DNA from 3 places in the Paenibacillus sp. Mc5Re-14 genome. Region 2 is predicted to be linked to each of the others. Evidence: predicted binding sites of a transcription regulator. Region 2 holds the regulator's gene; each other region holds the start of a gene.

Region 1 (10,780 bases), 3.2 Mb from region 2:
GCCCGCCGATCACCATAACTACAGTCAAAAAATACAAAACTAAAGGGATACTGATGCCCACGGCCATGGCCTTAAATGCTTTTTCGGGCTGCTGCATAAAAGCGACCAGTGTCATGACAACTTCACATCCAGAGAAGACAAGAATAGTTGATTTCAGCCCCTTGATGACGGGTAATATTCCGTCACTCAATACGGGGCGAAGGTGATCAATTTCGAAGATTCTTAAGCTGAAGACAAAACAGAAAAGCAGAAAGAAGAGACTGATTGGAAGTACAATTTGGTACAGCCGTGCGATGGGATTAATGCCTCCAAAAACCAAATAACTCCCTACCCAGATGAATGGAATCACAATCGCCCAGATGGGTGTGCCTTCAAGTAGGAAAAACATGGTTACTTCAGCCAACACACGGATCTCAAAGCCGGCTATAATTATAAAGTATATAATTAATAGCACACTTAAGAATCCTCCCGGAACAGTACCTACAATTCTTCTGGAGTATTGATATATGGTGTTTCCGGGAAACTGTTGACTTAATTTCACCATGATCCAGACGACGAATATGACAATAGCTCCACCGATGAGGACAGAAAGCCATGCATCAGGAGTCTGTACTTGTTCAGTTACACCTCTCGGCAGTGTCAAGATCCCCGCGCCCAATACGGTATTGGTCAGGAATACAGCCCCTTGCTTAGTTGTGATCTTATCATCAGAGCGTCTAAACACAGTAGCTCCTCCTTCGTTTTGGGCATCATGATCTGCGTTTGCGTTGCTGCGTTTTCATCATGACAGGTCTTCGTTTCATCAGAGACATAGGAGCCCGGATGTACAGATCCTTCCAATCGCTTAGGCGCATAGGGGAAAAGGGAGTTACATATGGTACACCAAAGCTTTTCAACTTCGTCAGATGGATACAAATTAACAGAAAGAACAATATGGTTCCAAACATGCCCAGCATTGCTGCAAAGAACATTCCGACAAAACGCAAAAGGCGCAGGGTAATGCCCGCACTATATGTTGGTATCGAAAACGATGAAATGGCAGTAACTGCAACTACAATCACAAGGAAGGGACTAACGATGCCCGCATTGACAGCAGCATCACCGATGACCAAGCCTCCCACAATGCCCATCGCAGGGCCAATGGGTTTGGGCAGGCGAATGCCAGCCTCTCGTAGAATTTCGATAGAGATTTCCAAAATCATGACTTCTATAACGGATGGGAAAGGGACGCCTTGACGGGTTCCGATAATGCTAATGACCAGCTTGGTCGGAATTAAACCGGGATGAAACGATATAAAAGAAATGTACAGAGCAGGCCCCATAAGCGCTATAAAAGCCCCGCTAAACCGTAGCAGACGTAATAGTGTCCCCGGAATCCATCGTTCATAATAGTCTTCGGGAGATTGAAGCAGCATACTGAAGGTCACCGGGACAATAAGTGCAAAAGGAGTACCATCCAGTAAGATCGCTATTCTTCCCTCCAACAAAGCATTAATAACACGGTCAGGACGCTCTGTATTATGAGCCTGTTGGAATGGACTTAAATAATTGTCTTCGATGAGTTGTTCCACATACCCGGATTCAGGTAAAAAATCCATGTCTATTTTTGATATTCTGCGGCTTACTTCTTCAAGAAGGTCTGGATTCACAATATCCTTTATATACGCGATAACCAGATCCTTTTTGATTCTGCTGCCCACTTGGAATTTCTTCAATTCCAAACTTTTATTTAAACCCTGGCGCCGAAGCATCGAAGTGTTTTCACTCAATACTTCCGTAAAACCGATTCGGGGACCCCGAAGCAATGCTTCAGAGGTTGGCTCATTGACGGAGCGAATAGCGCCATTAGGCGGGCCCACCAGTAGCGCTTCCTTCATTCCTTCAATTAATAGGGCGGTATGACCTAAAAGGATGAACTCGTACAATTCCTCCATACGGGTTACTTCACTAATTTGCGTAAGTGGCATCAGGCTTTCTTTTATAAAAGAGTTACTTATACCTTCCGGTTGTTCCTGCTGATCCTGACCCTGCTGCTGGCCTTCAAACATCAAGACCTCCAATACCTGCTTGCTCATAAGCTTTTCATCCTGCATACCTTCTATGAAGACTAACACGGACCGAGCATGAAATTTCTTCACCACAAACTCACGAAAATGCACATCACTATTTTCGCCAATAGCTTCACGAATTGCCTGTAAGTCGGAATCATAATTTCCTGTAATTTTAGAGCTCGGTTCATGCTGCTGATCCATGTGCCCTTCGTTATGTTTATTAGAGAGCGGATGACTGCCAGAGTGTTTGGATTTGGCTCCCTTACTGCCGACAAATGAATAAATCGAGGTGTTTATATAATAAATTCCTAAAGGAATAATCAACGCGAGGCCAGCTTGAAAGAGTGTACTCCAGCTAGGAAGATAAGAAATGATTTTAGACCACATGCTGATTACCTCCAAACAATTCAATTCGTTTTCCCATAAGATACAAGTTGTTCATAAAGTATTCCTTATAACGGTTGTATTTACGCATGAATTGGAAAGATTCTTTCGATGACACTGCTATGATTTCCGGTCCTTACCTTAATCCCTTGAAATAGAATAGGGAAATCCCTAAATATTCATAATTTTAACTACATTGTGATCGAAATCACATATAGACCTATCTGCTGTATTAGAATAGAAGCATAAACAATATTCATTAGAAACGTAGAGATGTCGTCGGATAGGAAGTAGCGTCGAATGAATGGAGGAACCGGTATATGATAAACAGTAAAAAGAAGCTTGTGGTTATAGGGAACGGAATGGCTGGTATCAATACGGTCGAACAAATTTTAAAATTAACAGATAAATATGAAATTACAGTCCTGGGAAGTGAGCCGCATCCGAACTATAACAGGATCATGCTCTCTTATGTGTTGGAAGGTAGTAAAACAATAGATGATATCATACTGAACGATTTGCAATGGTATGCGGATCAAGGGATTACTTTATATACAGGAAAAATGGTTAAAAGTATCGACGGTGAGCACAAGAAGATTCTCACCGAAGACGGACTGGAAATTGATTACGATGTGGCTTTAGTGGCTACTGGTTCACAATCGTTTATTCTGCCTATTCCGGGTAAAGAATTACCGGGAGTTATTGGTTTCCGAGATATCGCCGATTGCTCGGCAATGCTGGAAGCAGCGAAGACCTATAAAAAGGCCGCTGTCATTGGCGGAGGTCTATTGGGGCTGGAGGCAGCTAAAGGCCTGGTCAACCTGGGGATGGATGTTACGGTCGTTCATCTAATGGAAGATTTGATGGAACGTCAGTTAGACCGGGAAGCCTCTGCGATGTTGAAAGCAGAACTGGAACGTCAGGGAATCAAGTTTGCTATGCAAATGCAAACTGCGGAAGTGTACGGTCAAGATCGGGTACAAGGACTGCGCTTCTCGGATGGAAGCGAGCTGGAAGCAGATTTGGTTGTAATGGCCGTCGGGATTAAACCTAATATCCAGGTAGCTAAAGAAAGTGGTATGGAAACGAACCGCGGGATTGTGGTCGATGATTTCATGAGAACCTCCATGCCGGATGTATACGCTGTAGGGGAATGTGTTGAGCACCGTGGAATCTGCTACGGTCTGGTAGCTCCGCTGTTTGAACAGGGAAGTGTGATTGCCAAGCATTTGGCAGGCGTGGATACTGAAGGCTATGCAGGATCGGTAGTTTCCACCAAGCTTAAAATTTCAGGGGTAGATGTTTTCTCAGCTGGCGAATTCATAACCCAACCTGAACATACGGCGATTGTAGCGAAGGATGAGTGGAAGCGAACATACAAAAAGGTACTGCTTCGTGATAATAAAATTGTTGGTACTGTACTGTTTGGCGATGTGAGTGAATCTGCTAGTCTGCAAAAATATGTGCGTCAGCAAACGGAAATGACAGATGAGATCTATGGACAGATCATGGGTACTGGATGCGGCAATCACGGGGCGAAAACGTCATCCGTTGAAACCATGGCGGACGATGAAATTGTCTGCGGTTGTAACGGTGTGACTAAAAAGGCAATTGTGGAAGCAATTAATGAAAATGGATTGACCACAGTCGATGAAATTAAAGCATGTACCGGAGCAACGCGCTCCTGTGGAGGATGTAAGCCGGTTGTTGAGCAAATTTTGCAATATGTTCTTGGAGACAGCTTCAAAACGTCAGCCAAACAAGGAATATGTGGCTGTACAACATTGAGTCGGGACGAAATTGTGGAAGCGATCAAAACTAAAGGGCTGACAACTACGCGTGAAGTGATGAACGTACTGGGCTGGCATAATGATGAAGGATGCTCCAAATGCCGTCCGGCGCTGAATTATTACTTGGGTATGATTAACCCTGATACCTATGAAAATGAGGGAGATTCCCGGTTTGTAAATGAGCGATTGCACGCGAACATTCAAAAGGATGGAACGTTTACAGTGGTGCCGAGAATGTACGGCGGTGTAACGACTCCAGAAGATTTGAAGAAGATAGCTGATGTATCGCTTAAATATAACGTTAAGGTCGTTAAAGTAACCGGGGGACAACGGCTGGATTTGATTGGTGTACGTAAAGAGGATCTGCCTAAAGTGTGGGAAGAACTTGATATGCCTTCGGGATATGCGTACGCGAAGTCACTTCGTACGGTGAAAACCTGTGTTGGATCGCAATTTTGTCGTTTTGGTACACAGGACTCGATGGGAATGGGAGAAGTACTGGAACGGAAATTCGAACGATTGGATTTCCCGGCAAAATTCAAATTAGCGGTTAATGGATGTCCACGCAACTGTGCGGAATCATGTACGAAGGATATCGGAATCGTAGGCAACGATGGGGGCTGGGAGATCTTTGTCGGTGGAAACGGCGGTATTAAAGCACGGTTGGCTGATTCACTCTGTAAAGTAAAAACCGACGCTGAATTGATTGATATTGTAGGAGCCGTAATGCAATTCTACCGGGAAACAGGACAATACCTGGAACGTACTTCCGAGTGGGTGGAACGGATCGGTCTGGAAGAGATTCAGAAGGCTGTCGTTAACGATACAGCTAATCGACAAGCTTTAGTAGAACGCGTTGAATTTGCATTACAACAGGTCGAAGACCCATGGAAAAAAATCATCCATGATGAGGATACACGCAAGAATCTATTTGAGGCTGTCACTCCGTCTATTGTGTAAAATTGCATCTAAAAATGCCTGAGGAAGGAAGCGAGCAAGCAAATGATCAAGAATGCCGAATGGCTTGTTGTCGGTCATAGCAAGGATTTTCCGATCAGAATAGGACGCACTATCCACGTCAAAGGTGCTGAAATTGCTGTTTTCCGCACTTCGGAGAATAAGCTGTATGCTGTTGAAAATAGTAATCCTCACCCTAAGGGGGGTCCTCTTACAGAGGCAATAGTATCTGGTCATTATATTTATGATCCTTTGTATGACTGGAAAATTGATTTGCAAACAGGCCTCGTTCAAGAGCCTGACCACGGACAAATTAAAACGTTCGCCGTCTGTGAAGAGGGAGAAGTAGTGAAAATATCGCTTGAGACGGTTTAATTCATGTGAGGGAAAGCATAAAAAGGGCTCGACAGGAACAATCCTGCAGGGCCCTTTTTGTTTTGGATCAGGTAATAGTGACACCTGCACTTGCGTAACCCACCACGGTGTTGACGAGGGAAACGCCTGTCGCAGTGGCAGAGAAAACCATAAGCAGACGGGTTTGCGCGGTTACGGGTATAGCCAATCCAGTAGCAATACCACTAGAAGTCGTTCCTAAAGCAACGATGTCAGTTAGTGGGGGAGTCAATGTAACGGTAGCTCCGGGAACGGCTATAAAGGTGTTATTAGGTGTCGGGGAACTAAACAACTGGGCAGTAATGCTAACGGATGATCCTAAGAGGGTTAGAGCAGCAGTTGTACTGAAATATCCGGTAATGGATGTGATTACACCCCCCCGTGGAACGGAAAAAGCAAAGTTAATGAGTGGTCCTACAAGCGTACCTGTGAGGTCTATAACCCCATTTACAAGGCCAATACCTGTAGCTGAGCTTCCGAAACCAATCAAACTTGTGGTTCCTACCAATCCGCCAAGAACGGTTGTCAGTATAGCAGGACCACCGGAGGCAAATGGGATAATTGCCCCTGAACCGGTGGCTCCAGTAACCCCAGTGGCTCCAGTAGCTCCGCCGACACCTGTAGCGCCCGTGGCTCCAGCAGGCCCAGTCGCGCCAACCGCGCCCGGCAGTCCATCAGCGCCGGTCGGTCCAGTGGCTCCAGCAGGCCCAGCCGCGCCAACCGCACCTGGCAGTCCATCAGCCCCAGTCGGTCCAGTGGCTCCAGCAGGCCCAGCCGCGCCAACCGCACCTGGCAGTCCATCAGCCCCAGTCGGTCCAGTGGCTCCAGCGGGCCCGACCGCGCCAACCGCGCCCGGCAGTCCATCAGCGCCAGTCGGTCCAGTGGCTCCAGCGGGTCCGACCAAGCCATCAGCGCCCGTAGCGCCTGTGGCGCCTGTTACACCCCCGGCAGGCCCAGCAGGCCCTTCAGGTCCGACGGCCCCGATAGGCCCAGCGGCTCCGACAGGCCCGGCAGGTCCAGCGGCCCCTACAGGCCCGGGAGGTCCTGGTGGACCCGGTATACCTGCTGGACCAGGCGCACCGCCAGGCCCCACAGGTCCGGGAGGTCCTGGTGGGCCCGGCACACCTGCTGGACCAGGCGCACCACCAGGCCCCACAGGTCCCGGAGGCCCTTGTGGGCCGGGCTCCCCTGACAAATACGGTTCACTTAGTGCGTTGCTAACCGTCGTACCCGCAGTTCTGATTGCACGGATTAAACTGTCTTTAAGAGTTGAATTGAGGGATTCCTGTAGAACGATGGACAATAGGGCATCCAGCAGTTGCTGTAATGTAGTACCTACGCTGATCGGAGAGAAAGGCGTGGCTTCTAATGCTACAATAGCAAGTTCCAACGCCGCCAGTAAATCTGCCTTAGCCCCGCTTCTAAGTCTTAAAGTTTTCGCCAGAGACAGCAATTGTCTTAAAATCTGTTGCAATAAAGATACATTAGCCGCAGAAGGGTTTGCGAATACAAGTGGGACGATCGAGGTCAATTCATTAATAAGCTTGAGAAGCGCTTCGATACTTCTATTATCTCTTGGTGGTTTGCAATCCTCGTCTTTTTTTGAAGCACCACTGAACCTAAACGGTCTTTTATGTTTCATGCTCAAGTATCTCCTCCTCATTCTTCCTACTGTAGAGGTGACAGATGGTTAATCGCCCCGTTTTACAGATATTCATAATATATTTATTGAAGCGAAAAGGGTGAATACACAAGCAAAGCTTAATAAAATATTGATAACAAAAAGCGCGGTCCCCAAATAGCCTGGGACCGCGCTTTAGTGTGTAGTCTATTAGATTATACGTCTTCGACAGATTTATTTGAAAATTCGTACCAGCAGTTCAGCCATCTCGCCTCTGCTGATGGCGGCTTTTGGTTTGAGTGTTCCATCAGGATACCCGCTAATCCAACCCGAGCCTATGGCTTTCTCGAATGCTGTGGAAGCCCAGGAAGCAATCTGCTGATCATCTTTGTAAGATTGCAGTCCAGTAGGGCTGGAAACGGATGTCTGTTTCTGCATCGCGTGTGACAGGATCACCATCGCCTGTTCACGGGTAAGACTTTCATCAGGTCCGAACGTCTGAGCGGTTAGTCCTTGAATCCATCCCTGACGGTGAGCGGCATCCACGGCTGATCCAGCCCAGTGCCCCTTCATATCTGTAAATGAGGTAGACAGGCTTTCGTCTCCAGTAGTTCCTAAAGCCCTGATCAATATGGCTACAAATTCTGCACGGCTTACCGCACGCTCAGGGCGCATGTTGCCATCTTTATAGCCTTGCATCCAGCCTTTGGCTGCAAGAGATTGTAGGGACTTCGCTGCCCAGTGATCTTGTAGGTCCGGCCACACTTGAGCTGGCTCTTGCGAATCTGACGAATGGATTGGGTCATTTTGTACATCGGTCTGATCAACCTGAGACGCGTCCGTAGAGACGGCAACAGCGAAGGTACCTAACCGAGGTGTATTCAGACTCACACCCGACAAAATCCCTTGTGAATTTATCACAGCAGTGCCCTTTAGAATCTCGCGCTCGCCATTTTCATACATCACAAGAATAGAGAATTGGGGTTCTACATTCTGCAATTCACTTGAAGATTCGCTATCCAGCGGCAGAACGATGGACGAAGTCCCTGTCACGTTAGCTTTAATTTCTACAGCCGCTCCTATCAGCTTCAGGTTGGATTGTTGCTCAGCCCAATCTCGGAATTGCTGATCTGCCTGCTGAAATGAAATGGTAACGTCCTGCTGACCTGAGGCGGCCATGCTGGTTAGTGTGTCACTGGATAGCATCAGTGTTCCATAACGAGAGATCACCGAAGCTCCAATCTGCTCCCATTTATTCAGTACAGAATGAGTCAGGAGAACACGGCTCATTTGCTTTTCCTGCTCCAAACGAATGTCAGCGTATGCCTTGCCTTCGCGCAGTGCTTGTTGAATCTGTTCATCCAGAAATGCCGGCGAAGGAACAAAGAGGGAAACAGCTTTCCCTTGCTCTGAAAAAACAATCTGTTGTACGCCAGCAGACAGATCCTGACCCTCATTCTTATCTTTGTTAGACCTGCCTGTGTCCACAGTCACTTTAGCAGGGACGATGACTTTTATGGCCTGCGTCAAAGCATGAGAACCATCGCTTGCCTTCATGACATCCAATATTATAGTGACAACAGAAGGAGTGTCTCTCTGAAAAATAGTTCCGTCTGTACGTACGATGTCTGGTTGACTACTGCTGCTGATGGTCACACGGAAGCCATTGGGTACAGCAGGCAGAATAAGCATTGTATCACTTGTTGTAGGGGCAGGTATGCTTGTGATGGAATCCGCGACACGCTGCGCGGTTAATCCTTGTGGATACACTAGCCCAGAGGGCGCGCTCTTCATGCCATTTACGTTTTGCAGCACATAGTAGCTGGCTCCTTCGGGTACTGGTGTAAATGTATATTTTCCCTCACTCGAAGCGATTCCTTCCGCTATAAGCTCCTGCTGAGCATTATATAGCTCAAGCCGTGCGCTCGGTAAAGCGCCTGTGACGATCACGGAGGCAATGTCCTCATCGCCTGCTGCGGCTGCAACAGCACGGGGCAGCACGTTTATACGGCGTTCTGCCGGCTCTGCGGTCCAACTTCCATTGTCGCTATAAGTATAGTTCAATACGTATACACCAGGTACATTCGTATCGACATTGCCGATACCTGAAAGATCGGGAATCAGAATATTGCCGTATACACTGTCCAGTACGCTGGCTCCTGGATCAGTGAAGCTATCCCCGGTTCCCAGAACAATTGGATTACTGCCGTTCAATCGTACATAAGGTGTATTCGGCAATGCTTTCAGCACGGTAATCGTGAATGTTTTTTGGACAGAAGCTATACCTTTAGAAATAATGGCAATTAACTGTACATTCATATCACCATCTGTATATTTAGGCCGATTCACCTGACCACTGTCACTGAGGATATCCGGTCGATCCGAAGACCAGTCGATCTGGGTGGCGAATGCCCCTGTACGAGGCAGGGCGATGGAATCCTTAATCCCTTGCGGGTAATCCAGATTCAGTGTTTTTGCCGCCAAATTCACTGCTTCATCAGCGCTTACGGGCAATGCGGGTACGAGCAGTCTGAAGGTTTTTCGAAGCTCAACCCCACCTCTTGATACAACCGCTTCCAGCATGACGGTCTGATCGCCCTGTACATAGGTTGGGAAGGTGACATGTCCAGTATGATCCAGAAACTCGGGTTGACTCGACGACCATGACACCTGAACACCATTCAGAGCATCCTTTGCCAAATATACGTCTCCGGTTACTGTCGTTAGCGGTAGTTCAAGTGCTCTGTATGCTGCGTCCACGGCTTCAGTGTCGCTCATCGGCAGACGCAGTACGTGTGCAGTAAAATCCTTTGTTTTCGTTAAGCCTGCAAGTTGCAGGGTGGCCGTTAGGGTAACGTCGGTATCTCCATTACTGTAGGAAGGTCTGGTGAGTGTTCCATCTGCTGCAATGACAAGAGGTTTGGACGAGGACCATTCGATCTGCACTCCGCCATAACCGGATAAAGGGAGAGATACATTTTCTTGCATCGCAGACAAATCGCCAAGCGATAGGGCATCTGCTGCTTGATTCAATGTATCTTGAGCAGTCATCTTCGAAACGGTAACTTCAAAAGTTTGGGTATCCGAGGCGGTTCCTTTTGTAATCGTTGCTGTCAGTTTTACCTTTTGATCACCCAGATCGTACCGCGGGCGTATTACAGTTCCTTCGTTCGTAATAACGTCAGGAGTATCCGAACTCCAGCTCACCGTCGTATCATTCAACCCCGTGAGTGGCAGTGTCAGCTTTTGGGATATTGAATCCACTGTGTCTCCAGGGGAGAAGCCTAAAGCAAGGGCGGCTTTGGCCTGTGCGACTTTCTCGGCATCGGTAATTATGGTCACTTTGACCTCTGCGGGAGTGCTCTCCCCTTTAGCATTCATGGCCTGAACCGTGTAAACTGCTTCACCTGGCGGCAATGCTGATGTGTCTATGAACTGGGTTAAGTTGCCTGTATAGAGCGTTACGCTATCTCGCATGACTTTGTAGGAAGTTGCATAAGGAACGGCATCCCAGCTTAACTCCACCGTATTTCCATTTTTAATACCTGTAAAATGACCCGGGGCCTGTGGGACGGGTAATCGCT
Region 2 (10,780 bases):
AGCCGAGGAACGCTTTGAGGAGGACGGGCTACGAATGCTGCGTTGCATCCGTTTTGCCTCTGTATTCCGGTTCCGAGTGGCTTATAATACCTGGAAAGGTATGATTCGTCGCAGAGAGGGACTTCGATACATAGCCATGGAACGGGTACGAGTCGAGTTAGAAAAGATGCTAGCGGGACCTGACCCGTTACGTGGGTTAGAGATGCTGGGTCGTAGCGGATTGCTCGGCTGTACAAAAGTTCCGGTTCCCTGGGAACAATGTGACGCACAGGCGCTCAAGGAGATCGTGCAGCTGCCAGCAGAGCTGCGGTGGGGTTTGCTCCTTATATCTTGTAGACTTAGCTCCGAGGCAGCGGACGAGCTTTTAAGAGCTTGGACCTTCTCCAACGCTGTACGTTTGCGTTTGGTTCATCTATTGGAATGGGAGACCGAACTCATCAGCCATGCTGTTGCCATAGCTGACAACTCTATTTCGAGAGATTCTGACCCTATCAACGACGAGGTGCTGCGTCGTAACTGGATTCGCTTGTTAATTAAGCTGGGAAAGAATACAGCTTCAGACTGGCTGGAGCTTCACAAGACACTGCCTTCTTCGTTCCGTGGATTACCGCCATGGGTAGAAAAACATGTAAAGAAAATTGCCGAACTGGCTAACTCGTGGACACAGCAGGCTGTCGTCGTTCGTATCAAAGATTTAAATATTACTGGAAATGAACTGGTTCAGGCAATGAATCGACCAGGTGGACCTTGGCTGGGCCAGATGATGGAACGGCTTTTACAAGCGGTTGCTTGCGGAGATATCCCGAATGAAACAGAAACATTGCTTCAGGAAGTGAAACGGGTGATGAGTAGTGAATAATCATGAAAGATTGTTAGGCATACTGGAGGAAGGTTCATCCGATTACGTATCTGGGGAGGAAATTAGCCGACGACTGTCGGTTAGTCGTACAGCGGTATGGAAGCAGATCAACAAACTGCGTGAACTGGGTTATAATATCGATGCCTCCTCACGTCGGGGGTATCGGCTGATTTCTCAGCCAGATCGGCTGGAAGCCTCCAAACTGGCAGATATGTTGAATACTCAATCGTTTGGCCAGCGTATCGTCGTTCTGGATTCAACGGTATCTACCCAGCAGGACGCTATGCGTTTGGCAGAAGAGGGTGCGCCGGAGGGAACGTTAGTGCTTGCGGAGGAACAAACGGCAGGTCGGGGACGTCTGGGGCGGAAATGGTATTCCCCTCGCGGCAAAGGTATCTGGATGAGCATTATATTGCGCCCAGCCCAGCCCTTGGCCTTTACCCCCCAGCTAACGCTGCTTACAGGTGTTGCGGTGTGTAGGGCTATTCGCCGACTGACGGGTGTGGAGGCAGGCATTAAATGGCCCAACGATCTGCTGATTCATGGTCGCAAAGTATCCGGTATTCTGTTGGAATCTGCAACAGAGGATCAACGGGTTCGCTATTGCATTGCAGGCATTGGCATCGACGTTAATTTGAATGTAGAAGATTATCCGGAAGAGTTATCCCATGTAGGGACATCTTTGAAAATAGAGGCAGGGCTTGAAGTTGACCGTACTGCGCTGATTGCTGCTGTTTTGGAAGAAATGGAGCTGCTAAGCAAGCTATATGCCGAGCAGGGGTTCCAGCCAATAGCCATGCTGTGGGAGGCATTATCTGTGACGATGAACCGCAGCGTACGGGCACATACAGGACAAGGGATAGCGGTAGAAGGTACAGCGGTTGGCTTGGACCCTTCAGGAGCGCTCGTAATAGAAACGAACCAGGGTGAGCGGATTCAGGTTATTTCAGGGGATATACAATTGTAGAAGCGACCCTAGCTGAGTATACGACCACAATCTTTCTGTTTCCTGTGTAAAACTTCACGTGAAAAAGCTGGTGTTTTTTGTTATACTGTGCAGGAGGCGGCATCGGACGGTCCGAGCTGCACTCCAAGGGCACATTGCTCTACTTTAGCAAGTTTGTAAGACCATCATAACTTCATTTGAAGGTTACGTTGGATTCTGCTCTGAGCCGAACAGGACCGAGACAGAAGGGACGATCTCAAAATGAGTGTCTTTTTTGGCTGTTCGGACCTTTTGATGACGCAGATGTACAGGCGTTCATAAAAGGTTATTTTTTGTGCCAAAAAAAGATGGAAGGGAGCCATTCACAATGGCAGGAAAACAAGCACTGAATATTGTAAAAATGAAAAAAATGAAGCAAGAGGGCATTCTGCTCAGTATGCTGACCGCCTATGATTATCCATCGGCTAAAATAGCCGAGGAGGCGGGAATTGATATCATTCTCGTGGGTGACTCGCTGGGTAACGTAGTTCTTGGTTACGATTCAACCATCCCTGTGACCTTGGATGATATGGTGTACCATTCCCGGACAGTCGCAAGAGGCGCTGAGCATACATTTATCGTAGCGGACATGCCTTTTATGACATATCACAGCAGCATATCCGAAAGTCTTCAAGGCATCCGCCGTCTGATGCAGGAAGGACATGCGCATGCTGTTAAATTGGAGGGCGGAGCTGAGATTGCCGATGTCGTAAAAGCGACTGTTCAGGCAGGTGTGCCTGTACTGGGCCATATCGGGCTTACTCCACAATCGGTTAATCAAATTGGCGGCTATCGCATTCAAGGTAAGGACGAAGCAGACGCACGCCGGTTGATGGCAGATGCCAAGGCATTAGAGCAGGCGGGTGCCTTTGGTATTGTCTTGGAATTGGTGACTGAGGAAGTGGCAACGGCGATCTCTAAAGAACTTTCTATTCCAACCATTGGAATCGGTGCAGGACGTGGCTGTGACGGTCAAGTACTCGTTTACCACGATCTGATTCAATATGCATCGCCATATTTCAGTAAACGATTTGTAAAAACTTATGCAGATGTAGGCGGCATGATCCGCAGCAGCATTGAGCAGTATGTGAGCGATGTAAAAGGGCGGGCATTCCCGGCCGCAGAGCATGTGTTCAGCGCGGATGACCGTGTTGTGGAGTCCCTGGAGTCCTTGTACGGACAGGCAAAAGGACAAGCGCAGGAACAAGCTAAGGAAAAGGTGGAATCTCAGTCATGATCATCGTAAGAGAAGTGGCTCAACTACGCAAGGTTATTGCCGAACGTCGCCAACTTGGAGCCAATGGAGCAAAAACTTTACACGATTCTGCCTCTTTACTGCAACATAAAGTCGGCTTTGTACCAACCATGGGATACCTGCACGAAGGGCACGCAAGCTTGATGCAAAAGGCGCGTGATATGGCAGATACGGTGGTGCTTAGCATTTTCGTAAATCCGATTCAATTTGGACCTACCGAAGATCTAGACAGCTATCCTCGCGATGAAGCTCGTGATCTGGAAGTAGCGCGACGTGAAGGCGTGGATATTGTATTTATGCCGACTGTAGCAGAAATGTATCCGCAGCCAACTCAAACTAAAATTCACGTATCCGCTCTGACAGACCGCTTGTGCGGCGCTTCCCGTCCTGGCCATTTTGATGGTGTAACTACAGTGGTAGCTAAGCTGTTTAACATGGTAGGTCCTGATTTGGCTTTCTTTGGAATGAAGGATGCGCAGCAGGTTGCTGTGCTTCAACAAATGGTGGCCGATCTCAATATGAATGTGACCCTCATACCTTGTCCTATCGTCAGAGAGGCCGATGGTTTGGCTCTTAGCTCCCGCAATGTATATTTAAGTGCGGAACAGCGTGAGCAGGCGTTGGTGCTGTCCCAGTCACTGCGCAAGGTGCAAGAAGTGAGCGAAGATATTGTACAGAACACCATTACGATTGAGCAGTTACATCAAATGGTGGAGTCGACCATCGCCTCATCCCCTTTGGCAGATATTGACTACATTGAAATATTAACATTTCCTGGCCTGGAGCCTCTTCGCCCTGAGCAGCGCCTATGTGATGTGCAAGAAGATGTCATTGTTGCGCTAGCCGTAAAATTTGGGAATACCCGACTGATTGATAATATAAGAATACAGAAAGTGGAGGTACTTTCCCATGTTTAGAACCATGATGAAATCTAAAATTCACCGCGCGACGGTTACTGAAGCCAACCTGAACTATGTGGGCAGTATTACCATAGATGAAGATTTAATGGAGACATCAGATCTGCTGGAGAATGAAAAGGTTCAAATTGTAAACAATAACAATGGAGCTCGACTGGAAACCTATGTGATCCCCGGACCGCGTGGGAGCGGCGTGATTTGTCTCAACGGTGCGGCAGCCCGTCTGGTCCAGCCCGGTGATACAGTCATTATTATTTCCTATGCTTCCATGTCAAATGAAGAGGCCAAAACATACAAACCAACTGTGGTATTTGTGGATGAACATAATAAACCAGCCCAAACGATGAGCAAGGAAGTACACGCAACGATCATGTAATGAATGGGAATGCGGATGAAACCCGTCTTTTAAGCGAAAAATGTGAGTGTATTAATCCATCTTTCGTAAGGGCGGGATGCACATGTTCCAGCATGTATTCGCAGAAATGAACAGCATGTTAGATGATATCGTGAAGCATTACCCATCAGCCCAGGGCCCCCGCAGACAGGAGCTGCTACAGCACTGGAGTCTGCTGCGGAGAATGAGTGACGGAATTATGGATGAGTGGTTGGCCTTTGAGGAAAAAATGGTTTGCCTGCGTGCAGCCGGCTTTTCCGCAGAGGCCGACATGTCTGACGCTGAGCTGCCTGAAAAGGAGCTACCGGCATTTAACCGGGGACAGGGGTATTATCGATTACTTATGTACCCGGAGGCAATCCAGCAATTTGAGCAGGTGCTGGAGCATTTTCCGGACAGCTGGCAGAGTCGCATCTATATGGGAATGGCGCATTTTCAACTGGATGATCCAGCAGAGGCTATAAGCCAGTTTCAAAAGGTGCTACACCTGACTGAACAGTCAGGGCTAAAAGCGGTCATCTATAATGCGCTAGGCTGTTTGATGGCAAAGCAGGCAGACGTAAAAGAGGCGCAAAAATATTTTGCTCTCGCGCATCAGTTCGATCCAACGCTGCCCGAGCCACTGCACAATATGCAAGCCTGTTTGTCCGGTGCCGAAAAGCTTCGATACGACAGTTCCTTGTTGACTTGGATGTAGTTATCAGACACCGAGTAAGACGATGCATGCTCACCTCCTTAGGCGGTGTGTGCATCGTCTTTTTTGGCTGTCTTAATTTCCAAACAGACAATCTTCTGCTATGCTATTATACAGAGTTATTATTTTTGTATGTGTCATAAGAAAGGATTAAGCTCGAATGAAATTTGCGGTATTGGATTTTGAAACGACAGGCACCCAGTCCGCGGATGACATCATTCAAGTCGGACTTGCAATTATAGATCATGATAACAGCATTTCCCGTGTTTACGGCTCTTATGTAAACCCTGGCAGATCTATTCCACCTTTTATCACCGGATTGACCGGAATTACAGATGATGACGTCAAGGATGCACCTGCACTCGAAGAAATGATGATGGAGCTCGTGCCTATGCTGGACGATGTCGTGCTGGTCGGTCATAACGTGGCGTTTGATTTCAATTTTTTACAAAGCGCTTTGGACCGGTGTGGATACTTACCCTTTAGCGGTAGAATTTTGGATACGATGGATTTTCTGAAAATTATGTTTCCATCGTTATCTTCTTATCAGTTGGGTTTTGTTTCCTCAGAGTTTGGGCTGGCGCATGACCGCCCTCATCAAGCAGACAGCGACGCGTTGGCTACGGCTGAGGTGTTTTTAAAGTGTCTGGGTGAGCTTCAGGCATTACCTCTGATAACGATACAGCGGCTCAGCGATTTGTTCGCAGAGGAAGACAGTGACCTGGGTTGGTTTCTTGACGGCATACGAGAAGAGAAAGAGCTAGACCCTATTCAGGATTTGGAGAAACATCAGTTTTTTCGTCAGCTTGCGCTTAAAGTTGAAGATTGGACCGAACTGGCTACTCCACGTAGAGAAGATGATCCGAATCCACTCTCAGGCGTTTCCTTTGAGGAGTATATGGATGATGTGCGGGACAATTTGCGTTCATCCTTGAGCCAATATGAGGAGCGCGAGGCGCAAACACAAATGATTGAGGGTGTAAATCAAGCCCTGAGTCAAGATAAGCATTTGTTGATCGAGGCGGGTACAGGAACAGGGAAGTCCCTAGGCTATTTGCTTCCGTCACTGTATCACAGTGTAAAATATGGGCAGAGGGTCACAGTAAGCACGCATACCATTAATCTGCAGGAGCAATTGCGAGAGCGTGATATTCCGATGCTGACAAAAGTGATTCCGTTCCCGTTCCGGGCTGCCATTTTTAAGGGTCGGGGGCATTATTTGTGTCTGCGTAAGTTTGAACATAAAATAAACAGAAGAGACTTCGCGACACCAAAGGAAGACTTGATTACAGCGGCTCAAATGATTGTCTGGCTGACTCTGACAGAAACCGGTGATGATGAGGAACTGAACCTGAGCAACCGTGGAGGGGATTTTTGGGAAACAGTAGCTAGTGATTCCGAGTCCTGTCTCGGCCGTTCTTGCCCATGGTTCCGCAAGTGCTACTATCATCGTGCACGTCATGAAGCAGGAACAGCGGATGTGGTTATAACGAATCACTCCAAGCTGTTCACCGACGTCAAAGCAAGTCACCAGCTATTGCCCAGCTATGAACATCTGGTCATTGATGAAGCACATCATCTAGAGGAAGTAGCCGGTAAGCACCTGGGCATGCATATGAAATATTTCACACTCGTGCATACGCTGACTCGATTGTTCAAGGACAGTAAGAACGGACAATTGCCTTCATTACGTCAGCAGTTGGCAAAGTCGGGGCATGAGAAGTCGACGGAATGGGCCTCGATCATTGATCAGCTGTACCCACTCGTGTTAGAGGTTAAGGAAACTTGGGACCTGCTAAGCGATAAGTTGTTTGGTATGTTGCCAGAACGAACTGATGCCACACCGGGTGAAACGGGGCAATTTTCTTCGCGTCTCAAACCGTCGGCCAAGCCTGCAAAGTGGGATCAAGCGGCGGCGTTGGAAAATCAGCTTTATGTAACGTTGAGTGAAATTTTGCGCAAGGGCGACAAGCTGATGCTGGATGTCAAGGAAGAACACGACGATTATGCGGCGGATAGTCTCATTACAGATATCACGGGTCTGCTTAAGGATTTGGCGGGGATTAGGGAAAATTTGCGCTTCTTTATACGACTCGATGATGAAACAACCGTATATTGGCTCGAAGCGAGTGGGCAATTCCGTAGTAAATCATTGCAATTTTATGCAGTGCCCGTCGATGTGAGCCGCCAGTTGAAAGAAATGTTTTTTGACAAAAAAAGAAGTATTATTCTGACATCTGCTACTTTATCGGTAGATAAGTCGTTTCAGTACATGACCGATCAACTCGGCTTGCAGGAGGCCGCGGATCAAGGACGATTAATGACGTCACAGCTCCCATCACCTTTTAATTACAGGGATCAGGTGTTGCTGGTCATTCCGCGAGACTTTCCGAGTGTGAAGGGCAGTGTAGGGGATGCACATTTTGTAGAGATGCTCGTTAGCTCTCTAGGAGCGACTGCCCAGGCGACGCGGGGGAGAATGCTTGTTCTGTTTACTTCCTATCGGATGCTCCGGCAAGTGTATGAGCCACTTAAAGAGGCGTTAGCATCCAGCGATATTACCGTGTTAGGACAAGGTGTAGACAGTGGGAGTCGGAGCAAGCTAACCCGTCGTTTTCAGGAAGCCAAGGCTTCTGTATTGCTGGGAACCAGCAGCTTCTGGGAAGGCGTCGATATTCCAGGGAAGGCTTTGACTTGTCTGGCCATCGTTCGCTTGCCGTTTCAACCGCCCAATCACCCGTTACTGGAGGCAAAAAGCGAGCTGCTCCAGCAGCAGAAGAAGAATCCATTTATGAAGCTGTCTGTACCACAAGCAGTTATTCGCTTCAAACAGGGATTTGGGCGATTGGTACGTACAGCGAGCGACCACGGAGTCGTTATCGTTTACGATACGCGTGTGATCGAATCCTATTATGGAAAGCACTTTTTGTACTCGTTACCGGGACCAAAAATGGAGCATATGCCATCGGAGCAAATGGTGCCCCGCATCGCCGAATGGCTCCAATCCGCCCCGGAGACAGAGGCACAACGGACGGACACCTAAAGTCCGTTACAATTAGGGGGAGCAAGTATGAAATCAGATAAAATTTCAGAGGCTGTCGTACGGAGATTACCCGTATATTTACGTTATCTGAATGCACTGCACAAACGGGAGGTGGCTACGGTCTCTTCTCAAGAGCTGGGACAGAGGTTAGATTTGAATCCGGCCCAAATTCGTAAAGATCTTGCCTATTTTGGCGATTTTGGTCGGAAGGGTATCGGTTACGATGTTTCTTATCTAATTGAGAAAATACGCCATATCCTGAAAATCGACCAGCAAATTAATGTAGTATTGGTCGGAGCGGGTAATCTGGGTCAAGCCCTATCAAACTATAACGCTTATTTAAAAGACAATATGAAGATTGTGGCGGTATTTGATGCGTTCCCGGATAAGGTTGGGACCAGAATCAATACCTTAGTCGTTCAGCCGATGGATGAATTGGAAACGACTGTAAAAGAAAAAAATATTCGAATCGGGATTATTACTGTACCTGATTTTGAGGCACAACACGTAGCTGATAGGCTCATTGAGAGTGGAATTGGAGCGATTTTAAACTTTGCACCTATCATTCTCAAGGCACCGGCTAACATTCGGATACATGCCACAGACTTTACAACTGACTTGCTTAGCCTCGCTTATTATCTGGAGGACGGAAAGGAAGAAGCACAATATGACAGTGAATAAATGGATGATTAAAAACGGTTCTTTTGCCGTGAATGGAACTGAAGCTGGGGTAATCCATGGTTTTATGATTGTGGAGGATAGCCGTATTACTTACATTGGCGAGACTCTGCCTGCGGGTGAGGAAGAGACAGAAGCAATCGACGGTAACGGGTTATTGTTTTTGCCTGGTCTGATTAATACTCATGGTCATGCGGCGATGTCTCTGCTGCGAGGGTATGGAGATGACTTGGCACTTCAAGTGTGGCTTCAGGAAAAAATGTGGCCTATGGAAGCCAAGTTTACATCTACGGATGTGTATTGGGGAACATCCTTGTCAGTGCTGGAAATGCTGAAAGGTGGAACCACAACTTTCCTGGATATGTACGATCATATGGATGAGGTGGCACGTGTAGCTGAAGAGTCGGGCATCCGTGCAAGTTTGATGCGTGGAGCCATTGGACTCTGTTCAGAAGAAGAACAGCGGATCAAGCTGGCTGAGGCCGTGACTTTTGCGCGTAACTGGCATGGAAAAGCAGATGGACGTATCACAACGATGATGTCTCCGCATGCCCCATACACATGCCCGCCAGCGTTTATTGAGAAATTTGTTCAAGCAGCACATGATCTCGATTTACCATTGCATACGCACATGTCCGAGACGATCGCCGAAGTTGAGCAAAACGTACGCGACTACGGTTTGCGTCCAGTTGCACACTTAGATAAGCTTGGCTTTTTCTCCCGCCCTTCACTTGTTGCCCACGGCGTACACTTGAACGACGAAGAGATAGCTTTATTAGCGGAACGAGGTGTGGCGGTTTCACATAATCCAGGCAGCAACTTGAAGCTGGCAAGTGGTGTAGCTAGAGTGCCTGAATTGTTGCGTGCAGGAGTTACTGTTTCTCTTGGAACAGACGGTCCTGCTAGCAATAATAACCTGGATATGTTCGAGGAAATGCGTCTGGCGGCACTCATTCACAAGGGAGTATCTGGCGACCCAACAGCAGTTCCTGCAAATGAAGCACTGCGTCTGGCAACAGAGTATGGTGCAAAGTCGATTGGTTTAAAAGAAGTAGGAGCGCTGGCAGCAGGCAACAAGGCTGACTTTATCGCGCTAGATCTGAATCAGGCCCATTTCTTGCCGCGTACAGATCTTATTTCCCATGCCGTATACTCTGCAAGTGCCAAAGACGTGGCTCATGTGTGGGTAGACGGTCGTCAGGTTGTGAAAAACGGCGAATGCCTGACGATGGACGAGGAACGTATCAAACATGAGGCACAAGCCGCCTTTGAAGGGCTGCTGTCGCGCTAATTCAGGTGTCACATCCCCTTAGAGAGGAAGCACAGGTTTGAAAAATAAGAAGAAATGGATAGCGGTCGCCATTTTGGCCGTAATACTGATCCTGGTCAGCATTTTCTGGTATTATTCCTACGTTACTCAAGACCAGGTGGCTGAGAAAAATGCCGCTATCATTAAGGCCAAGCAATCAGGTGGTCTGGTTAGCACGACTCAGACTTGGAAGTCTGTGTGGGATCAGATTTATTGGGTGGTTCAAGGGAAAAACGCACAGAATGAAAATATAATGGTGTGGGTTCCTTTTCAAAAAATGGAAGGACAACCTAACGTACCTGTCGCAGATCCAAGCGGTGTTCATACCGAGCTGATGAAAAACGGAGTCGACGAGCAAAAAATGACAGCGATAATTCAGCAGCAACTTCCAAATGCAAAAATTGTAAGGCTCCAACCGAGTGTGTTCAATGGCGAATATGTATGGCAACTGTTTTACGATGATGAAAGCCATCACAACTATACCTTTTACCGTTTCTCAGATGGAGCATCGACGGGGATAAAGTATACTTTGCCTAATTACTAGCGTGTTATGGGAGTAGTGATGATGGTGAAAGCAATGTATTGTTAAAAGAATAACTGATTGAAGTTGAAAAGACGTAAATGCGATTTAAATCGTATTTACGTC
Region 3 (10,780 bases), 2.7 Mb from region 2:
GCTAACGACTTTAGACAATGCACCCGTTTGATGCAGGACATCATGAGGGGTGATGATCGGGATAATTTCATTCGCTGTTTCAAAGTCGGGATTCCATAAGCCTGATTGTGTAAGTATGCTCCGACAATGTTCTTTTTCTTCCACAGAAAAGTCAGGGTGATAATGGGTAAATGCATCGTCCCACGAGTGAGGAATGCCTGAAAGCACGGATTTGGGATACTTGCGGTGATAACGACTCACGGTTTTAATGAAATGAGGTAGCACCAAAAAGTCAGCGTCGCAGAAAATGATATATATCCCTTTTGCCTGGCGCAGTCCCAAATTTCGAACGGCAGATCGACCACGTTGTTCCGGGTGTGACACATAGATAAGAGGATAGGATGCTTTGAAGTCTTCAACCATTTCTTTCGTTCCATCTGTAGAGCCGTCATCAGCTACAATCACTTCGAATAGTTGCTTGGAATAGGTTTGCGCTTCAAATGAGGCGAGTGTGAGCAGCAGCTGCTGGGCTCGATTATAGGTTGGAATGATGACGCTGTAGCGGATAGCCAATGTGATCTCCCCCCACCACTTTTATTAGAACACGTTTGAACAAGATAAATAATAACAATGTATTCAAGGATTTTAGCCTGGTCTGGTCAAACACCCCTCAAGGTGCGAAACAGGCTTGGTCATATTGAGAATGTTAAGGTGGAGGTTCTGTATTTTTTGCTATTTTGCAGGTATTTTCAGTGGTGTGATGTATATGTCATGGCAGCATTACGCATAAGGATGTAAAGTAAAAGAGATACAAACAAACATGAGATGAAATGGACATGTTTATGGTAAACTATATGGAGTTATAGAAGACCTGAAAGAGGAGTACTATATGACACAATTTGTCTATAAGCAAATTATTGACGATCTTAAAATGAAAATTTTCGCTGGAAAGTTTGCAGATATGAGATTGCCAGATGAACGTAGTCTTAGTGAGACTTACCAGGTTAGTCGTAGTTCCATTAAACGCGCTCTGACTAAAATGGAGAGTGTCGGAATTATTTTCAAAAAACAAGGCTCCGGGACATTTATTAATCCCTTATACATAAGAAATGAATCTATCTTTAACTATGAAGGCTCTAATCTAGGAGTTACTGATAATTTTCAAATGCATGGCAAAAAGCCAAAAATCAAAGTATTGAGTTTCGAGGTCATTCCACCGACAGAAGAACTACAGCGCGATTTGTTCTTGGATACCCATGATTTTGTTTATAAAATCGTTCGCTTACGCCTGTTTGATGACGATCCCTTTATGATTGAAACGGGCTACATCCCCATTAAAATTGTCCAAGATTTAAATCAGACGATTATTGAGGGTTCCATTTTTAATTATTTGGAAGACTCGCGGAACCTGGCCGTCACCAAATCTTTTTTATCCATTTTTGCAGAACCGTCCCAAGAGAATGACCAAAAGCTACTAGAATTGAAAGAAAATGAACCGGTAGGCATTATGGAGGGGGTTTTCTTTTTAGATAACGGCACGCCATTTGAATTTTCACATATGCGGTTTCATTACAAATATTTGAAATTTAATACCTTTGTATCGGTACACTAACGAAAAGACTGGAGAATTCTCCGGTCTTTTTTTATGGTTTTGAAAAAGAATTAGAGTCTGCAAACCTTTCATTTATCACAAATTTTATTGGTTTATCTTTCTATATATTTTAATGTAAGAGCTTTTTTACTGTCTTTTTAATTTATATTTCATAGTATGTTCAAGATTTCACAAAATTGGACCGTATCACTTGTGAAAAAGGTTGAATTAATTTAGCGTAGCGTTATGATGTACATGTAGATGAAATTTCCGGAAATAAATTACAAACCAAATTACTAGGGAGTGGACACCATGGCCTTAACACCCGTGTTAGCAGAATACTCATCTCAAACATATTTGAAAAAACTTGATGCATACTGGCGTGCAACCAACTACATTTCAGTAGGTCAGCTTTATTTAAAAGACAATCCTTTGTTGAGAGAACCTTTGAAAGATTCGGATGTAAAGGTGAAGCCTATTGGACACTGGGGCACGATTCCAGGCCAAAACTTTATTTATGCTCATCTTAATCGTGTTATTAATAAATATGATTTGAACATGCTTTATATTGAAGGTCCTGGTCACGGCGGCCAGGTTATGGTTTCAAATTCATATCTTGATGGAAGCTACACTGAAATCTATCCACAAATCACTCAAGATATCCCAGGCATGAAGAAACTGTTCAAACAATTTTCGTTCCCTGGCGGTATTGCTTCGCATGCTGCTCCTGAAACACCTGGATCTATCCATGAAGGTGGAGAGCTGGGCTATTCCCTTTCTCATGGTGTAGGTGCTATTTTAGATAATCCGAATCTGATTTCGGCTGTTGTTATTGGGGATGGTGAAGCTGAAACGGGACCATTAGCCGCTTCGTGGTTCTCTAACAGATTTATCAATCCAATCACGGATGGCGCAGTGCTGCCAATCTTACACTTGAATGGCTTCAAAATTAGTAACCCAACGATTATATCTCGCCAATCGAAAGAAGAGTTAACTTCGTTCTTTAAAGGTTTGGGTTGGGAACCGTTTTTTGTTGAAGGTGAAGACCCTGATCACATGCATCCAGAAATGGCGAAAGTATTGGATACTGCCATCGAGAAGATCGAAGCTATCCAGAAGAATGCACGTGAAAATAATGACCTTACTCGTCCGGCGTGGCCAGTACTTATCTTCCGTTCACCTAAAGGCTGGACGGGTCCAAAGGAATGGGACGGAGTGCCGAATACAAATTCGTTCCGTGCCCATCAGGTTCCAATTCCGGTTGATCAAAAAAATATGCAGCACGCACCTGCCTTATTAGAATGGCTGAATAGCTATAGACCAGAGGAATTGTTCGACGAAAACGGTCGTTTAAAAGCTGAGATTGCTGAAATTCTGCCTACAGGCGATAAACGAATGGGAATGAACCCTGTTGCGAATGCGGGTAACCTTATTAAAGACCTGAAATTGCCAGATTTCCGTAACTATGCGCTGGATAACTCCACGCCTGGTAAAGTGATTGCGCAAGATATGTCGGTTTTGGGCAAATACGTTAAAGATGTGGTTGTATTAAATGAAGAGAATCGCAATTTCAGAATCTTCGGACCTGACGAAACGATGTCTAACCGCTTGGCTCCTGTTTTTGAAGTAACCAAACGCCAATGGATGGATCAAATTATTGAGCCTAATGATGAATTCTTGTCATCTTATGGTCGTGTCATTGATTCCCAATTGTCTGAACACCAAGCTGAAGGATTGCTGGAAGGTTATGTGTTAACAGGCCGTCATGGTTTCTTCGCAAGTTACGAAGCCTTCCTGCGTGTGGTTGACTCGATGATCACTCAACACTTCAAATGGCTGCGTAAAGCAACGGATCAAGGATGGCGTGCAGACATCCCATCATTGAATGTTGTAGCTACTTCAACGGTCTTCCAACAGGATCATAATGGGTATACACACCAAGATCCAGGTTTGTTAGGTCATTTGGCTGATAAGAAACCAGAATTTATTCGTGAGTATCTGCCAGCTGACGCCAACTCTCTGCTAGCTGTTTTTGACACCATTTTAAATGACCGTCAAAAGATCAATTTGGTTGTTTCGTCCAAACACCCACGCCCACAATGGTTTTCTGCTGATGAAGCGAAGGAATTGGTGGACAAAGGGTTAAAGATCATTGACTGGGCAAGTACAGATCAAGGTGGAGAGCCTGATATTGTTATCGCTTCTGCCGGTACAGAGCCAACGATTGAAAGCTTAGCTGCGATCTCTATCTTGCATAAAAAACTGCCTGATTTGAAGATTCGTTACATCAACGTAGTAGACTTACTGAAGCTGAGAAGCCAAAAGTTAGATCCTCGTGGATTATCTGACGCTGAGTTTGATCAATTTTTCACAAAGGACAAACCAGTCGTATTCGCTTTCCATGGTTACGAAGGTCTGATCAAAGATCTGTTCTTTGATCGTCACAACCATAACCTGCATGTACATGGTTACCGTGAAAATGGCGATATTACGACACCATTTGATATGCGTGTATTGAATCAAATGGACCGTTTTGATTTAGTGAAGGAAGCTGTTCTAAACTTACCTGACGCTGGAAAGTACGCGAATATTGCGGATGAAATGGATGCAATGGTTAAGAAGCATCATCAATTCATTCGCGAAGAAGGCATTGACTTGCCAGAGGTAGAGAACTGGGTATGGGAAGGCCTGAAATAAAAAAAGTACAGTACATTTCAGCTTTGTGTTGGACAACCAAGCAGTCTAGCATGAAGTGAAATATATGATTTGGTAGCAGAATAGAAGTGCCTGACCCCCTTGATTTCAACGGGGATCAGGCACTTTTTGATGTAGCACACAGAGAATTTAATAGGGAAGTCACGAGCAAGTGGGTAATAAGTATATGGGGAACTGAATGGTTCGCTGCATTTTGTCTGAATATTGAAGAGGTGTTATGGTATAAGAGAATAGGAGAGGAGGCTGTTAATATGAACCATCCAATTCCGGAGAAGGTATTGAATGATGGCACTAAGGTGCCTGTCATTGGGTTTGGAACTGCTGGATTGAAGGGGGCAGATGGAGTAACAGCGATAGCTAGCGCGATTGATGCAGGTTACCGTCTGATTGACACAGCTTTCAACTATGAAAATGAGGGTGCTGTCGGGAAAGCTGTCCGGCAGAGTTCTGTACTTCCTAAGGCCTCTTCTGTAAAACATCAGACGGAAAATCTGAATATTTTTGATTTTGAGTTGTCGCCTGAGGAAATAAACGTAATCTCGGCACTTAGCAGGGCAGATGGACGGCTATGGGGGCAGGACCCCAATTCCTATGAAGAGCTATGATCTACAAGAATGAATGAGAAGGGTTCAAAAATCTGTGGAAGGTTTTTGAACCCTTCGCTTTTAGTGATAACCGAAAGCATGCGATAGGGTCCATATATAGCTATGATGAATGATGAACATTTTTAATAGGATTTGATGTATGATATGGGGGAATGTAGTCCTTTCGAAGGAGGTCATCATGGGGATTTTGTCAAGGTTTAGGGATATTATGAAGATGAATATCAACGCCTTAATGGATAAGGCGAGTGATCCGGAGAAGACGATTGATGATTATATGCAAAATCTAAATAGTGATCTGGGCAAGGTGAAAGCGGAAACGGCTTCAGTGCTGGCTGATGAGAAAAGGGCGAAAAGAGCACTGGATGAATGTAGAACTGAGATCAAAAAGCTCCAGCATTATGCAAGTAAGTCTGTGGAAGCTGGCAATGAAGAGGAAGCTCGAAAGTTTTTGGAGCGTAAAGGTTTGCAGGCGGAGAAATTGGAATCGTTACAGACATCCTATGACTTAGCTTCGGCAAACGCCGTACATATGAAACAAATGCAGGAGAAATTGGTGTCCGATATAGGGCAACTGGAGTTGCGGCGTGCCGAACTTAAAGGGAAGCTGGCGATCGCCAAAGCACAGCAAACCTTGAATTCTATGGGTGACCATGATTCTGTTTTCGAGGCCTTGGAAGAAAAGGTGAACAGGGCATATGATGAAGCGATGGCGATAGCCGAGCTCCGAACAGGAGCGAAGGACGACCTGGATGCGTTATTCGCACAATATGAGAAGAGTACCAATCCAGAAGATGAGCTGGCTGCAATCAAGAAGAAAATCAATCCCAAAGAATCATAATAGTTTCTACATGAAGAGGTGAGCAGATGCCGGTTATCGAATACAAATGCCCCAACTGCGGCAGCGGCATGGTCTTTGACAGTGAGACAGGAATGTTATCTTGCCATAGCTGCGGAAGAGAGGACAACATCGATACGATTCCTGATCCTCTGACTAATCGTATTTTTTCAGAAGATGAAGCCCATGAGTATCATTGCAATAACTGTGGAGCAGTGATTATGACCGAAGTGGAGACGAGTGCAACGGTGTGCAGCTTTTGTGGTTCTGCCGTGGTGCTGGGTGATCGACTGACCGGAGAGCTAGCTCCGGCGCAGGTTATTCCTTTTTCGATCAGCAAGGAAGAAGCCATAGCTGCATTCAAAAAATGGTGCAAGAATGGCCGTCTGACACCGAACCGATTCATGATGGCCGACCGAATCAAGGGAATAACTGGTATGTATGTCCCCTTCTGGTTATATGAATTACATAATCATATTGAGGTTCAAGGTGAGGGTACCCAAGTGAGAACCTATACAAGCGGAGATTACGAATATACAGAAACGAAGCATTTTGATGTATATCGGAAAATCCGTTTAAATTATGTGAAGGTTCCGATTGATGCTGCGGAGAAAATGAATGACGAGCTGATGGATAAATTGGAGCCTTTTCCCTATGATCAGCTCAAGCCTTTTAAAACGCCATATCTAGCGGGTTATATTGCGGAAAAGTATAGTTATAACGAAGAAGAGCTTTTCCCGCGAGTAAAAGACAAAGTGAAGGAATATATTGATGCTTATATTCAGTCTACGGTGTCAGAGTATACGTCCGTGAGTTACACGGAAAAGCAAATTGATACTACATTAAAACAAGCGGATTATGTCCTGCTCCCGGTATGGGTCATACACTATGACTACAATCAATTGGAGCATACGTTTGCGATGAACGGTCAGACGGGCAAGGTAGTTGGTAAACCTCCGATTAGCAAGTTCAAAGTGACAGCTTGGTTTGCAGGCATTTTCGGCATAACTCTCTTTTCATTAAGGTTAATCACTTGGCTAATCATGGGAGGAGAATTCTATTGAAAAAATATAGAGCCATTGTGGCTGTTTTGTTGTTCTTTGCCGCCTTTCTAGCGGTTCCTATGGAAATGAAGGGCGAAGCAGCAACGACAGAAATGAAGCCATTGATTTTTGATGAGGCGGGGCTGCTTAATCAGGAAGAGTATGATGTGTTGAATACTATGGCTAACCAATACGGAGCCGAAAGAGAAACAGACATTATTGTTTATACGACCAACAACCCCGACAATATGGATGTTATGAAAATGACGCAGGATTTTTATGATGACCATGGCCCGGGGTATGACAGGTCCCATGGGAATGCAGTCATTTTAACGATGGATATGAGGAATAGAGAGGTTTATTTAGCTGGCTTTTACAAAGCAGAACGGTATCTGGATGACGACAGGCTTACTAAAATCCGGCATGAGATTACCCCGGATCTGACGAACGGTAACTATGGGCTTGCGTTTCAAAAGTATATTCTCGGCGCGCACAAATATTTGGCCATCCGCCCAGGCGTGAATCCGGACAGCATATTTTTCAAAGGCTGGCTTCATTTGGCGGTTGCGCTGGGATTGGCGTCTATTATTGTAGGTAAGATGGTTTCGAGTTCCGGCGGTCGGGTTACGGTAAATCGGCAGACCTACGAGGATGCAAGCACGTCAGGGGTTCTGGCACATCAAGATCTGTACACTCACACAACGACAACGAAGCGGAAGATTGAAAAGAGCAGTAGCAGCAGCTCATCAGGTGGAGGAGGCGGAACCACCAGCGGCGGTCATTCGCATAGCGGCAGCAGAGGATCATTTTAATGGAAGGGATGGATACAGCACATGGGGTTCTTCAGGAATCAATTTGCAAATGTTGTTGAATGGGAAGAATTTAGGGATGATATGATTTTTTGGAAGTGGAGCAATCGTGAAATTAAAAAAGGCAGTAAATTGATTATTCGCTCCGGTCAGGACGCCATTTTTGTAAATAACGGCAAGATCGAGGGCATTTTTGAGAATGAAGGGTCATATAACATGGACTCGGATATTATTCCATTTCTATCGACATTAAAAGGATTTAAATTCGGCTTTAACAGTGGCATGCGGGTGGAGGTCTTATTCGTTAATACGAAGGAGTTTACGGTCAAATGGGGAACACAAAACCCGGTTTTGATCCCTACTCCCCAACTGCCAGGCGGGATGCCGATTCGTGCCAACGGCACATTTAATTTTAAAGTAAACGATTATGTTACGCTTATTGATAAGATTGCCGGGGTAAAGGACAGTTATCTTGTTGAGGATGTAAAAATACGGATTACTTCGGTGTTGGATCAGTTATTGATGAAGTGGATCAGCAGAGAAGGCAAGGATATGTTTAATCTACAGGCAAATGCTTCTGATATTTCGAAGGGCATTCAGGAAGATCTGGATATGCAAGTGATGGACAACGGTATGACGATTACAGGGTTTCATGTGATGAGCTTCAATTATCCTCAAGAAATCCAGGATATGATTACAAAGACAGCTTCTCATGAAATGATCGGTAATCTACAAAAGTACCAACAAGTGACGATGACCGACGGTATTGCATCGGGGAATGTAAAAGGCGGCGGTGCTGCTTCGGATATGGCGAGTATGATGATGGGCATGAATATAGCGAATGAAATGATGAAAAACTTGAACCCAAGCCAGAAGCCCCCGGCTGAGACTCAGCCTGCATCCGATGCTCCCACTCCTTCGGGTGACGGTAAAAGACCTAATTTTTGTCCGAATTGTGGCACAAAAAACGAGGGAGCTAACTTTTGTCCGAATTGTGGACAGAAATTGAACAGGTAGCCATAGCTAACCGCTGAACTGTTTCCTTTCAGGAAATTGCCGACTGGCTAAGTAATTCTATAAACCAAACAGCAGTTGTTGCAGAGTATTCTCTGTGATGACTGCTTTTTTAATATAGATTGTTCAAGCATTTTCTTTATAAATCCGATTTATTGGATTGAAAAAGGTACACAAGATAAGGTACTATAACTATATAGTACGTATTTATATTAACTAATTAGGTATTACATTAATAAACTATAGATATAGGAGCCATAAAGATGACCAAATTCCAAGATCAAATCATTGCGCGGTACAAGTTTGATGATGCAGAGAATGTCGGCAAGGATAGCTCTGGACAAGGTAATGACGGGATTGCTTCAGGCACAGCAGCACCTACGATCTCCCATACTACCGGAAGAGCGGCTTTGGCACTTGAGGGAGGTCCCAACGGAACATCTTATATTCAGCTACCTTCTGATCTGTTTAAAGATGTAAGCGATAACACCGGTGTTACAGTGACGGCTTGGGTAAACTTCGGCAGATTCACGGATATGTGGGAACGTGTTTTTGACTTTGGTAAATCCCACACGGGTCCTTACATGTTTATGACACGGAATCTGCGTGGAACTCTTTTCACTGAGGCTGACTTATCCGTAGACCCAGGAAGAGGTTTTGTCAGAGATGAATGGATGCACATAGCCCTGTCTGTAATCGGCACGGAAGGGGGCACATTAAGTAGTGCGGGCCCGGTGGTATATGTCAATGGTGAAGTGGCAGCAGACGGTTCCATCAGCCAAACCTCCAGCGGCAACTATGCCAAGCTGCGCAAATGGTTCGAAACGTTTGCAGATTCGACCAACTATAGTAACAATTTTATTGGTCGTTCCCAACATGCAGCGGATGTTGACTTTGCTGGCTTGGTTTCGGATTTCCGAATTTATAAAACAGGCTTGACGGCGGATGAAGTCATTGAGGTCATGTGCGATTCATTGACAGATGAGGAGATTGTGAAGCTTGCCCGCGATAAGTATTTATCATTTCCGACGACGATTATAACCAAAGACATATCTCTACCAACGGTTCTGATGGGTGGAAGAGTAGAAGTGACCTGGAAATCCAGCCAACCTAGTATACTCTCTGACAATGGACAGGTTCAGGCGATTACTTCCGCAGAGGGGGTCACCGTTACGGCTCTCTTGACCAGAGGTTCAAGTCGGATTGAAGAAAGCTTTGAAGTATCCGTTCTCCCAGAACAATTGCCTCCATACACGCTGACCATTCATGGGAATAAAGAAGTTGTGGATGTCAGCGAAGTGATGTACGGCTTATTCTATGAGGATATCAATAACGCCGCAGATGGCGGGATATATGCAGAACTTGTACAAAATCGCTCATTCGAATCCTTCGAGTTTGATACGTATTCCCATGCTTCGGGTGAATGTGGATGCTCTACAGGACGGAATCGCAATCCGCTGTTCGCCTGGTCTGGTGATACGGACAAGATGACTCCACAACATAGCGGTGGATTGAATGAGTTTTTGGGCGCAAAGGATAAGGATGTGAACTCTTATTATGTGACGGTAGCGGATGGGGCAACGATCCGGAACAAAGGCTTCTCCGATTCTAACCAGAATTGTGCCATGTCCATCCAAGAGGGTGCCAAGTATGAGTTCACCATCTGGGCAAAGGCCGATTCGACGGGTACCATCACACTGCAACTTCAAGACTCGAAGGAAAAGGACATCAGTGATCCGGTAACCGTACAGGTGGAAGGTGGCAGCACGTGGAAAAAATACGGTGTCGACTCCAAGCTGGTGCTGACAGGTACAGCTACGGTGCTGGGACAGCTGGCACTTACATTTGAAGGGGACATTTCCATTGATATGGTTTCCTTATTCCCACAAGATGTATGGGGAGCAGGAGAGGAAGAGCAATCCCCGTCGGCACACGCCAACTATCAGGGTAATCCGAACTACCGATTGAGAAAAGATCTGGTGAACGCACTGGTTGGCATGCATCCGAAGTTTTTGCGTTTTCCAGGTGGTTGTATTTCCGAAGGATCGTTTATATGGGAAAATGTATACGACTGGAAGGAATCCATTGGGGATATCGAGCTGCGCAAGGAAAACTTTAATGTATGGGGCTATATGATGACCATGGGTCTTGGTTATATGGAATACTTCCAGTTGGCAGAAGACCTCAAT

Evidence for each region. The regulator Rex, encoded in region 2, represses fermentation and respiration genes when NADH is low (regulators of the CRP and FNR family bind a similar motif). The targets are predictions, from matches to a motif close to TTGTGAAATATTTCACAA.
Region 1: a site for Rex is predicted at 2,632-2,649, ahead of nirB (nitrite reductase large subunit NirB). Genes of this name have one in related genera too.
Region 3: a site for Rex is predicted at 1,748-1,765, ahead of BN1546_RS10240 (phosphoketolase family protein). Genes of this name have one in related genera too.

What each region holds. Positions count from the first base shown of each region.
Region 1 is NZ_CVPD01000001.1:1,769,410-1,780,189, reverse strand. It holds gene BN1546_RS08075 (GerAB/ArcD/ProY family transporter) at 1-724, opposite strand, end outside; gene BN1546_RS08070 (spore germination protein) at 750-2,438, opposite strand; gene nirB (nitrite reductase large subunit NirB) at 2,756-5,185, shown strand; gene nirD (nitrite reductase small subunit NirD) at 5,228-5,557, shown strand; gene BN1546_RS08055 (exosporium glycoprotein BclB-related protein) at 5,625-7,217, opposite strand; gene BN1546_RS08050 (immunoglobulin-like domain-containing protein) at 7,431-10,780, opposite strand, start outside.
Region 2 is NZ_CVPD01000001.1:4,978,706-4,989,485, forward strand. It holds gene BN1546_RS22685 (CCA tRNA nucleotidyltransferase) at 1-859, shown strand, start outside; gene BN1546_RS22690 (biotin--[acetyl-CoA-carboxylase] ligase) at 852-1,826, shown strand; gene panB (3-methyl-2-oxobutanoate hydroxymethyltransferase) at 2,173-3,081, shown strand; gene panC (pantoate--beta-alanine ligase) at 3,078-4,016, shown strand; gene panD (aspartate 1-decarboxylase) at 4,009-4,392, shown strand; gene BN1546_RS22710 (tetratricopeptide repeat protein) at 4,475-5,107, shown strand; gene dinG (ATP-dependent DNA helicase DinG) at 5,265-8,147, shown strand; gene BN1546_RS22720 (redox-sensing transcriptional repressor Rex) at 8,175-8,828, shown strand; gene BN1546_RS22725 (amidohydrolase) at 8,815-10,116, shown strand; gene BN1546_RS22730 (cell wall elongation regulator TseB-like domain-containing protein) at 10,154-10,678, shown strand.
Region 3 is NZ_CVPD01000001.1:2,244,644-2,255,423, reverse strand. It holds gene BN1546_RS10250 (glycosyltransferase) at 1-552, opposite strand, end outside; gene BN1546_RS10245 (GntR family transcriptional regulator) at 869-1,591, shown strand; gene BN1546_RS10240 (phosphoketolase family protein) at 1,883-4,267, shown strand; gene BN1546_RS10235 (aldo-keto reductase family protein) at 4,537-4,890, shown strand; gene BN1546_RS10230 (PspA/IM30 family protein) at 5,069-5,728, shown strand; gene BN1546_RS10225 (TFIIB-type zinc ribbon-containing protein) at 5,755-6,789, shown strand; gene BN1546_RS10220 (TPM domain-containing protein) at 6,786-7,580, shown strand; gene BN1546_RS10215 (SPFH domain-containing protein) at 7,602-8,594, shown strand; gene BN1546_RS10210 (alpha-L-arabinofuranosidase C-terminal domain-containing protein) at 8,855-10,780, shown strand, end outside.